DNA from 2 places in the Noviherbaspirillum sp. FW303-A3 genome. Region 2 is predicted to be linked to the other one. Evidence: predicted binding sites of a transcription regulator. Region 2 holds the regulator's gene; the other holds the start of a gene.
The links. Region 2 encodes NrdR, which represses ribonucleotide reductase genes. Its sites were predicted from a motif close to CACNANATNTNGTG; they were not measured.
Positions count from the first base shown of each region.

Region 1: a site for NrdR is predicted at 2,983-2,996, ahead of AC3WOY_RS01525 (ribonucleoside triphosphate reductase). Genes of this name have one in related genera too.

Region 1 covers NZ_JBYTAZ010000001.1:326,215-331,789, reverse strand. The annotation lists gene AC3WOY_RS01535 (anaerobic ribonucleoside-triphosphate reductase activating protein) at 14-697, opposite strand; gene nrdD (anaerobic ribonucleoside-triphosphate reductase) at 720-914, opposite strand; gene AC3WOY_RS01525 (ribonucleoside triphosphate reductase) at 945-2,966, opposite strand; gene AC3WOY_RS01520 (universal stress protein) at 3,179-3,616, opposite strand; gene AC3WOY_RS01515 (MFS transporter) at 4,056-5,303, shown strand; gene AC3WOY_RS01510 (NarK family nitrate/nitrite MFS transporter) at 5,333-5,575, shown strand, end outside.
Region 2 covers NZ_JBYTAZ010000001.1:1,068,914-1,074,488, forward strand. The annotation lists gene ribD (bifunctional diaminohydroxyphosphoribosylaminopyrimidine deaminase/5-amino-6-(5-phosphoribosylamino)uracil reductase RibD) at 1-904, opposite strand, end outside; gene AC3WOY_RS05220 (GspH/FimT family pseudopilin) at 977-1,528, opposite strand; gene AC3WOY_RS05225 (type IV pilin protein) at 1,535-1,996, opposite strand; gene AC3WOY_RS05230 (pilus assembly PilX family protein) at 1,974-2,627, opposite strand; gene AC3WOY_RS05235 (PilW family protein) at 2,630-3,571, opposite strand; gene pilV (type IV pilus modification protein PilV) at 3,587-4,156, opposite strand; gene nrdR (transcriptional regulator NrdR) at 4,230-4,700, opposite strand; gene glyA (serine hydroxymethyltransferase) at 4,842-5,575, opposite strand, start outside.

The DNA.
Region 1 (5,575 bases), 740 kb from region 2:
TGCTGCGTGGATGTCAAGCCGGCCGATAGCTGAATCGCTCAAACATCCCCGACACCTGCTGCACCAGCCCCTCGCTCGGATAACCTGCCACCGCAGTCGCCTTCAATTCCTTGGTCTTGCACCCCTGCGCCCGGAAGGTCTGCAGCGCATAGTTCTTCACGCCCATGGAGGACAGTGCGCGGGCGATATCCATGATTTCTTCTTCGCTCAGCAGCGAGGGATGCACCGTCGTCCGGAATTCATACTCTTTCCCGCTCGCCAGCACGGCTTCCGCGCAGGCCAGTGCCTGCAGGCCACTGTCGGCAATGCCGGTGACCTTTTCGTACTGCGCGAACGGCGCTTTGATGTCGAGCGCCACCCAGTCGACCAGCGGCAGCAATTCGTTCAGGCGCTGGGGGTACGAGCCGCCGGTGTGCAGGCCGATTTCGAATCCCAGCTTGCGCGTATCCTTGATGGCATTGCCGATGGCCGGGTCGAGCGTGGGCTCGCCGCCGCTGAAGACCACGGCATCGATCAGTCCGACGCGTTTCTCCAGCAGGCCGAGCACCTTGCTCCACTGCAGCGGGCTCTTCTGCAGGCGCATCTGCAGGTGCGGGTTGTGGCAGTAGCCGCAAGACCACGGACAGCCCTGCACGAAGACGACCGCAGCCAGCTTGCCCGGATAGTCGGTGGCGGTGAACGGCGTGACGCCGCCCACCTTCAGCGTGCGTGGTCCGGGTTCAGCTGCCGAGATTCGCGCATTGCTCGTCAAAGTACTTGCGCTCATGGAATTCTCCCTTTTTTCCGATATTGAATGAGGACAAAGGCCGGTGATATCCCATCACCCGCGTCCAGATCTCGCAAGGCTGGCGTTCGGCATCGGTCAGGATGATCTGGCGGGGTTCGAGGGCCTTCTGGTTGCTGAGATCGGTCATGTTTGTCTCCTTGATGGTTTCGCAGGTCATTTAATTCGCCTCCAGTTCGCGTGTCTTGCGCTCGATGATGTCCGCGTCGCACTTCGGGCAGAACGCATGGCTGCCGCTGAGGTAGCCGTGTTTCGGGCAGATCGAGAAGGTCGGCGAGACGGTGATGTAGGGCAGGCGGAAGCGGCTCAGGGCGCGCTTGACCAGCGTGCGGCAGGCATTCGGGCTCGAGACCGGTTCGGTCATGTAGAGGTGGAGCACGGTGCCGCCGGTGTACTTGCGTTGCAGTTCCTCCTGGCGTTCCAGCGCCTCGAACGGGTCGTCGGTGAAGCCGACCGGCAGTTGCGAGGAATTGGTGTAGTAGGGCATGTCGGGCGTGCCGGCCTGCAGGATTTCCGGATAGCGCTTGCGGTCTTCCTTGGCGAAGCGGTAGGTGGTGCCTTCGGCCGGCGTCGCTTCCAGGTTGTACATGTTGCCGGTCTGGTCCTGGAACTCGAGCATGCGTGCGCGGATGTGGTCGAGCAGGCGCACCGCGAGGCCCGCACCCCATTCGGTCGTGATGTCATGCGCGTCGCCGGTGAAGTTGCGGATCATTTCATTGATGCCGTTCACGCCCAGCGTGGAGAAGTGGTTGCGCAGCGTGCCGAGGTAGCGTTTGGTGTACGGGAACAGGCCGCTGTCCATGTGGCGCTGGATGACCTTGCGCTTGATTTCCAGGCTGGCCTTGCCGAGTTCGAGCAGGTCGTCCACGCGGGCAAACAGGGCTTCCTCATCGCCGCGGTACAGGTGGCCGAGGCGGGCGCAGTTGATCGTGACCACGCCGAGCGAGCCGGTCTGCTCGGCCGAGCCGAACAGACCGTTGCCGCGCTTGAGCAGCTCGCGCAGGTCGAGCTGCAGGCGGCAGCACATCGAACGGATCATGTTCGGTTTGAGTTCCGAATTCAGGAAGTTCTGGAAGTAGGGCAGGCCATAGCGTGCCGTCATCTCGAACAGCAGTTCCGCATTCGGGCTGTTCCAGTCGAAATCCTCGGTGATGTTGTAGGTCGGGATCGGGAAGGTGAACACGCGGCCCTTGGCGTCGCCGGCCATCATCACTTCGATGTAGGCGCGGTTGATCATGTCCATCTCGGCCTGCAGCTCGCCGTAGGTGAAGTCCATTTCCTTGCCGCCGATGACCGGCACCTGCTCGCGCAGGTCTTCCGGGCACACCCAGTCGAAGGTGAGGTTGGTGAACGGCGTCTGCGTGCCCCAGCGCGAGGGCACGTTCAGGTTGTAGATCAGTTCCTGCATGTACTGGCGGACCTGTGCGTAGGACAGCTTGTCCTTGCGCACGAAGGCGGCCATGTAGGTGTCGAAGGAGCTGAACGCCTGCGCGCCCGCCCATTCGTTCTGCAGCGTGCCGAGGAAGTTGACGATCTGGCCGACGGCGCTGGACATGTGCTTCGGCGGACCGGATTCGACCTTGCCGGGAACGCCGTTCAGGCCTTCGTTGAGCAGGGTGCGCAGCGACCAGCCGGCGCAGTAGCCGGCCAGCATGTCGAGGTCGTGGATATGGATATCCGCGTGGCGATGCGCTTCTCCGACTTCGGGCGGATAGACGTGGTTGAGCCAGTAATTGGCGATCACCTTGCCGGAAACGTTCAGGATCAGGCCGCCGAGCGAGTAGCCCTGGTTGGCATTGGCGTTGACGCGCCAGTCGAGCTGCTGCAGGTATTCGTTGATCGAGGATTCGACATCGACCAGGGTCTTGCGGTCGCTGCGCAGCTTCTTGTGCTGCTCGCGGTAGATGACGTAGGCGCGCAGGGTCTTGCGGTAGCCGGCGTCGAAGAGGACGGCTTCGACCACGTCCTGGATCTGCTCGATATGCGGCGCGGTATCGCTGTTGAGCTGGATGCGTTGCATGACCGCTTGCAGCGTCAACGCCTCGGCTTCGTCATGGCCGAATTCGCCGGTGGCCTGGCCCGCGCGCAGCAGTGCGGAGAGAATCTTGTTCGGGTCGAACGGCTTCACAGTGCCGTCGCGCTTGACGATATGCGTCAGGAAGGTAATGGCGCGTGGGGTCATTTAGTCTCCATAAAAGCACAATATCTTGTGGTTCGATAGATGGTAGAGACTAAATCTAGTGCATTCAACGCGTGCGAGGGCATTTTTCCAAATAACTTGATCTGGAATAACTTGATGCATTCCGGTACGTGTTGTCGTGCTGTCAACTTCCGGAGGGATGGGAGGCGTGGACCACCATCCACGGGGCTGCCCATCGATCCGTCAGGCTGTTGTTAGCGGAATACCAAGACCGGTATGGTCGAATTGGCCAGCACTTTCTGCGTTTCGCTACCGACAAACAGTGCGCTCAGGCCCTTGCGGCCGTGCGATGCCATGAAGATCACGTCGCATTGGTGATTCGTGGCGGCCTTGATGATTTCCTCATACGGATTGACCGAGCGGGCGGTCACCGTTTCGCAGGGAACATTTGCCGCCTGCGCGGCGGCGGCGATCTTGCCGACATTCGCATCCGCAATCGCGCAACGGTCCTGGAAGGCTTGCTTGGAGTCGGAGACGCTCATTCCGTCCGAGACGTGGGAGTAGTCGCGCGGCTCGGATACCGAGATACCGATCACCTTGCTGCCGGCGCCTTTTGCGAACGTGATTGCTGCATCGATCGCTTTGTCGGAGAGCGAGGATCCATCGGTGGGAACAAGAATCGTCTTAAACATGGTTCATTCTCTAAATATGGGGGGAGCGCCCCGAGACGCTGCGGCCATCCTAGGTTTCAGGGCGGAAATCAACCTTGATCCTGGTCAAATTGGGCCGGAAACGCGTCGAATCGAAGACTCCCTTCTCCCGCAGGCGGGAGAAGGGTTGGGGATGAGGGAGGATGCCAAGACCGCGATCCCTCTTGCGCACGCCCTCACCGCCAGCCCCTCTTCCGCCTGCGGGAGCGGAGAGTAACGGCTCCGGCGTGGAAGAAGTCAGTTTAATACTCCTTTTGGCCTAGCCGGACGAGTGCTCCGCTATTCCCTTCGAACGATCGGACTAAGTCGCTTGCCTTTGCCGGATACCCCTCCGGCCAATAGTGCCTTGCAGGGCGCAGACGTAACCTTCCGACATCGCGTCAATCATCGAGGGAGGTGCGTCGTGACCATACAAGAAAACATGAAGGGGAAGCAGATATCGGTGCTGGCGAGCAGTACGTTCGCATTCACCATCTGCTTTGCGGTCTGGATGATGTTTGCCGTCCTTGGCATTCCCATCAAGACCAAGCTGGGGTTGAATGAAACGCAATTCGGCCTGCTCGCCGCGACGCCGGTGCTGACCGGTTCGCTCGTACGTGTCCCGCTCGGCATCTGGACCGACAAGTTCGGCGGCCGCCTCGTCCTGTTCGTGCTGATGCTGTCGACGGTGATCCCGATCTACCTGATCAGCGAGGCCACCGAATACTGGCACTTCCTGGTTCTCGGCCTGTTCGTCGGCGTTGCCGGCGGTTCGTTCTCGGTCGGTACGCCTTATGTCGCGCGCTGGTTCCAGCCGGAGCGGCGCGGTCTTGCGATGGGCGTTTTCGGCGCAGGCAATTCAGGCTCGGCGCTGACCAAGTTCGTGGCGCCGGCGATCATCGCCGCATTCGGCTGGCAGTTCCTGCCGAAAGTCTATGCGGCAGCGATGCTGGTGACCGCGCTCGTGTTCTGGTTCTTCAGCTACACCGACAAGTCGCACACTATCCCGTCCAACGTCAGTTTCATCTCGCAGATGCGCATGCTGAAGGACCCGCGCGTCTGGCGCTATTGCCAGTACTACTCCGTGGTGTTCGGCGGTTATGTCGCGCTGGCACTGTGGATGACCAAGTACTACGTGTCGGAATACGGCTTCGACATGAAGCTCGCCGCCTTGCTTGCCGCCTGCTTCTCGCTGCCGGGCGGCGTGCTGCGCGCGCTGGGCGGCTGGATCTCCGACAAGTATGGTGCCTACAAGGTGACCTGGTATGTGATGTGGGTGTGCTGGGTGGCGTTCTTCCTGTTGTCCTATCCGCAGACCAGCATGGTCGTTAAGACGGTCAACGGTCCGATGAGCGTCGATATCGGCATCAACGCCTGGTTCTTCACCTTCCTGCTGTTCGTGGTCGGCGTCGCCACCGCGATCGGCAAGGCGTCCGTCTTCAAGTTCATCTCGGATGACTTCAGCCACAACATCGGCGCCGTGTCGGGCATCGTCGGCCTGGCCGGCGGCCTCGGCGGTTTCATCCTGCCGATCATGTTCGGCGCGCTGGTCGACCTGACCGGCATCCGTTCCAGTGCATTCATGCTGCTCTACGGCACGGTCTGCGTGTCGCTGGTGTGGATGCATTTCTCATTCAAACCCGAGCGGGAAACTCCGGATGTTTCCATGCCGCTCAAAAAGGCGGCATGAGTTGTCGCATTCGATAAGAGGAGAACAACGTGAGCAAATACCTGATCAGTCACTGGGAACCGGAAACGCCATCGTTCTGGGTCAGCAAGGGCAAATCCACCGCCAATCGCAACCTGTGGATTTCGATCCCTGCGCTGCTGCTGGCATTCGCCGTCTGGATGGTGTGGAGCGTGGTGGTGGTGAACCTGCCCAACGTCGGCTTCCAGTACAGCACCAACCAGCTGTTCTGGCTGGCGGCGCTGCCTGGCCTGTCCGGTGCGACGCTGCGCGTC
Region 2 (5,575 bases):
CACATCCTTCTCGGATCAGGGAACCGTTCAGCTTGAAACCGGCCTCGACGTGCAATTCATTGATCTGGCGGGCGCCAAGCTCCTTGATCAGCGCGGGCAAGTCCACCTTGCCGGCGGCATTCGGCAGCTGGATGACCTCGGCGCCCTTGTCGCGGAGACGCGCTTCCTTTTCCGCGTCCGAAACGGCTGTGACGATCCATGTGCCTCCTCCTTCGAGGACGCGGGCATCAGTGCGGATCTGAAGGCGGCTATCGACGACTATCCGCCGGGGTTGGCGAGGTGTTTCTACGGCACGGACCGACAGTTGCGGATCGTCTTCCTGCACCGTTCCAATGCCGGTCAGGATCGCACATGCACGCGCGCGCCACCAGTGGCCGTCATCGCGAGCGGGTGTCGACGTGATCCACTGGCTCAGTCCGTTGTGCAGGGCGGTCCTGCCGTCCAGGCTGGCGGCAGCCTTCATCCGCACCCAGGGCTTGCCCTGGCGCATGCGGGACATGAATCCGATGTTGATTTCGCGCGCCTGGTCCTCGAGCACGCCCGATACGACTTCAATGCCGGCTGCCTCAAGCTTCGCACGCCCCTGCCCGCCGACGAGCGGATTGGGGTCGCCGACCGCCATGACGACTTTCGCCACGCCGGCCTTGATCAAGGCATCCGCACAGGGCGGCGTACGCCCGAAATGGCTGCACGGTTCCAGCGTCACATAGACGGTCGCGCCACGAAGATCGTGACCACGGTTCCGCGCGTCATTCATCGCCTGCACCTCTGCGTGTGCCTGTCCTGGCGGCTGGGTGTTTCCCGCCCCGATCACCATACCGTCCTTGGCGATGACACACCCGACGCGGGGGTTGGGCGTCGTGATGAACATGGATCTTGCTGCCCATTGGAGCGCCAGCTCCATGCCCTGGATATCGTTGTCGATTCTCACTGGTTGCCTGTTCTCTTCGTGGGGCCCGAGCCCGCATGGAGCAGGCTAGCAGGTGTCCGTATCGATTTCCGGATTGCAGATGCGGGGACGCCCGACGAAGTTCAGCTTGATTTTCCTGACCTTGCTTGCCAGCTCGAAAGTAAAGGTTCCGAACTGGGTCCGGTACCCATTTTCATGGGTGCGTGTGCGCCCTGCCCCGTTGTATGCGAGGTATTGTACTGTCGAATCCGTCAGCCTGGCCGTGATCCGCATGCCGGCAGGAGCCGGGCCATGGCTGAAAATGATGATGTCCGAACTGCCCGGCCGCAGGTCGCGGTTCTTGTCGATGAAGACGACCCAGCCCTGCGCCCAGTCGCCCTCTTCGCCGGCAGGCACCATGTCTACGCGTACGCCACGCTGTACGGCTTCAGCTCGGGCAAGGTTGATCGCCGCAAAAAAATCATTTGTTGCGGCGGTAATCCGCGTGTCGCGGATCAAGCCGAGAAATCCGGGAACGCCAACGGTAAAGAGGATAGCCGCGACAGCGAAGGTGACAGCCAGTTCGACCAGCGTGAATCCTCGGTTTCGGCACAGCAGAAATGGCGAACCTCGTCTCATGCTGTCTCACCTCCAGCATTCCGGCGTGCTGGCGTCCTGTTCTCCGGTGCTTGCAAGGACAAGATTGCCGCACACCGGATCCTCGAAGCTTGCGTTGACGTTCGCGGTACCGGGCATGGCGACGAGGCGGACACAGTTCCGTATCTTGTCGCCCGGGCATGCTTCCGCCTTGATTTCATAGGCGCTGCTTTCCGGGCTGTTTCCCGAATACCACTTGAACTGCTTTTCGTCTTCACCCGAGGAACCAGCGGAAAAAGCGATGTAGCTGTTGCGCTGCGAATAGAATCGCTCCTCCTGGAGCATCAATTGCAAGAGCGCCGCACGCCCTTCTGCCCGCTTCGCCTTGCGCGATGCCTCCTTGTAGGAGGGAAACGCAATAGCGGCCAGTATCCCGGCGACGGCAAGCGCAACAAGTATCTGAATCAGTGAAAATCCGCGCGACCGGTTATTCGCGTTCGAGTGCTTCACGAAGTTCCTCCCAGTTCAAGATTTCACGCCAGCCCATCCTGCGCCACGTTCCGTCCGCCGCTTTCCGGAAATATGACTGGAGTACAACCTGCGTATGCTCATTGCTTCCGTAACCGATTGCGGTGATCCGAAAGGTTGTCCTGGCCAGGCTGTCCGCACTTTCCGGATGCGGGGGCGCATCGGGAAAGACCTCGATCAGGTAGCGCGGCGGAGTCGCACTGTCGACCAGCGCACTGCTCCGCCCAGTGAAATAACCGAGCGGGACCGAGATCATCTCCGGGTCATGGTGGAGTTGCTGCCAGACGGGGAACATGTCCGGCGCGGCCGGTCGGCACAGTCCGAGCAAAGGATTGGCCGCGCCCGCTTCGCAATAGCCTCCAGCACGATCCGCCGCTTCTTTCATGTAGAGCGCGACTCTCAGGGATTTTTCGATATCGAGCTCGGCATCCTTCAATGCCGCCTCGGACGCGGCGAAGGCCACGAACCGGTCACGTTCGTGGCGCGACGCCTTTTCCTCCTGAATGGCGACCTGCGCGGCGGATGTTCCGAACAGGAGAATGACCACCATCATCAGCAGACATACAATCAGCGCGGCGCCCTCCTCGCGCCCGAGCGGAAAAATTCGCCGCATGCTCATCCTCCAGGCGGTCGATTGCGCAGCCAGACGGTTGTCGCGAACACCTTGCGTGCGCGATTCCGGACCGCCTTGGGCAATTCCGAAACCTGTATCCGCACTCCCCTGTCACGCGCCGCATGGGCAGAAGAATAAGGCTCGCCGAAGAGGTCATAATCCCTGGATGCCCGCTCCATCGTGACGGCATTGGCGCCGCGAACGAGAACCGCCACCTTCACCTCGACCACCTTCTTCCATGGGCCGTACTTGTCCGCGGGATCCTTGGCCATCGCGTCAACCGCCGACGCGTTCACCACCGAGTTCGGGTAGCCGTCGCCATCCGTGTCCAGCCCGTACAACACCTGGAATGATTCGACCCCACGGGCAATGGCCTGCGCCGCCCAGCCCTCTTCGCCGGGATACTTGCAGTACAGCTCCGGTTCGCCGCTGACGTCTTCGGCGACATAGAAGATGCTCCACCCGCGCTCACGCCTTGCCGATGCGTCACCCGTTCCAATACCGAAGCCGGCGCAATTCAGTACCGAGCCGTCGCCATTGCTCCCGTCTCCGGAACCGCCAATTCGGACAGCAAGGACATCGCTTCCATTGATCGAACGGGCAACCGGTGAAGAAATGTCCTCGGAGCGGCTCTTCAGGCTGCGGGCATCCATCCCAATGACAGCCGGCCCGTCGTCCGCCAAGAGAGAACTGAAATCGGTGCCATCCCAGTGGAAGTAGGACGCCTGGCGGACGGTGCGGGACAGGATGTCGATTGCGTGGCGCCCTGTATCAAGGATCTGGGCGCTCTCGGTTTGCGCGACGTAGCCGGACTTCGCGGAAACCAGCACGACGGTGGCGACTGCGACGACAAACAGTCCGATGGCCATCGAGACCATCAATTCGACGAGTGTCACGCCGCATTCGCGCGCATGTCCGGCGGGACGAGCAGTGACTTTCCGCATGCGGTCCGCCCTCCGTTAAATCGAGGAAACCGGGATGACCACGCTTGGCGGAAAACTGCTGCCATCGGTCGAATAGCTTCCGCCGGGATTCTTCAGCTTCCAGCCTACCTTGACCACGAATGGGGCTTCGGCGGAATCGGTGCTGCAGTCCCACTTGTATGCATGCGCTTCTTCATTCCAGGGATTGCCGTCCCGGCAGACACGCAGGCGTGCCGTGGGAAAATTTGCCGCGAGATGCGCTTTCCATTCATTGATTTCGAAAGCCGCGAAATCGCTCGCCCCGCACATGGAAAAATGACAGGAACTTCCGGACGCCGGCGGTGCTCCGGGTATCGATGTGTAGTCCATGTCGAACAGGGGTTCGACAACACCTGCATACCGTTCATCCGACATCATGGCGCCGACGGTATCGGCAATTTCACCAGCAAGCAGCAAGGCCATCGTCTGGTAGGACGATTGTTGCGTGGTCCGTGTGGAGGCTAGTTGAAGGCCGAGCGTGCCCACGACGCCTGAAGACAGGAGAAGTATGGAGACCAGGACTTCCGTCATGGAAAAGCCGATCTGGCGCGTCAACGTCACTTTCATTCTGTCACCCCACATTAATTGTCATTTATGCAACATTTTTGGCGTGCAAAATCTCCGGCGCGGGAAAACAGGCTTACTTGACTGGAGTTTTGCGCTCGCGGCCGACTTCGGCGATCGCGTCCTGGAATTCCGCTACATCTTCAAAGCTCTTGTAGACGGAGGCAAAGCGAATGTATGCAATCTTGTCGAGGCGCTTGAGCTCGCGCATGACGAGTTCGCCGATATGGCCAGATATCACTTCCCTCGCGCCTGACGAAAGCAGTTTTTCTTCAATGCGATGGATGGCGGCGTCGACGGCTTCGGCGGATACGGGGCGCTTGCGGAGCGCGAGCATGAGGCTGGCACGTAGCTTGGAGGGGTCGAAATCGGCACGGCTGCCGTTTTTCTTGACGATGACGGGCATCGACAATTCGATGCGTTCATAGGTGGTGAAACGCTTGTCGCAATGCGCGCAGCGCCGACGGCGGCGAATGGTGTCCCCTTCCTCGGACACGCGTGTGTCGATGACCTGGGTGTCTTCGTGGTGACAGAAGGGACATTTCATGGCGCTGCCGCAGCCCTATCTTGAGTGCGCCCGGTTCAAGGCACGCACGGCATTATCAATAAAGCAATTTTGTTATCTTTTTGCAAATTCCGCCATCCCATGCTCATGGGATGGCGATCAGTGTAACGTTATTTGCAGGCTTTACGCGTAGACCGGGAAGGCGTCGGTCAGCTTCTTCACTTCCGCCTTCACGCGCTCGATGGTAGCGGCATCGTGCGGATTGTCGAGCACGTCGGCGATCAGGTTGCCGACCTTGACCGCTTCCGCTTCCTTGAAGCCGCGAGTCGTCATCGCCGGACTGCCGAGGCGGATGCCGGAGGTGACGAACGGCTTTTCCGGATCGTTCGGAATGGCGTTCTTGTTGCAGGTCATGTGTGCGGAACCGAGGATGGCTTCAGCCTCCTTGCCGGTAATCTTCTTGGCGCGCAGGTCGACCAGCATCACGTGCGATTCGGTACGGCCGGAAACGATGCGCAGGCCACGGGAAATCAGGGTCTTTGCCAGCGCGTCGGCGTTCTTCACGACTTGCTGCTGGTAAGCCTTGAATTCCGGCGACAGCGCTTCCTTGAAAGCGACAGCCTTGCCGGCGATGACGTGCATCAGCGGACCGCCCTGGATGCCGGGGAAGATCGCGGAGTTGATCGCCTTCTCATGTTCGGCCTTCATCAGGATCACGCCGCCGCGCGGGCCGCGCAGGGACTTGTGCGTGGTCGAGGTGACGAAGTCGGCATACGGTACCGGGTTCGGGTAGACGCCCGCGGCGATCAGGCCGGCATAGTGGGCCATGTCGACCATGAAGTAGGCGCCGACGTCCTTGGCGACCTTGGCGAAGCGCTCGAAGTCGATGCGCAGCGCGTAGGCGGATGCGCCGGCGA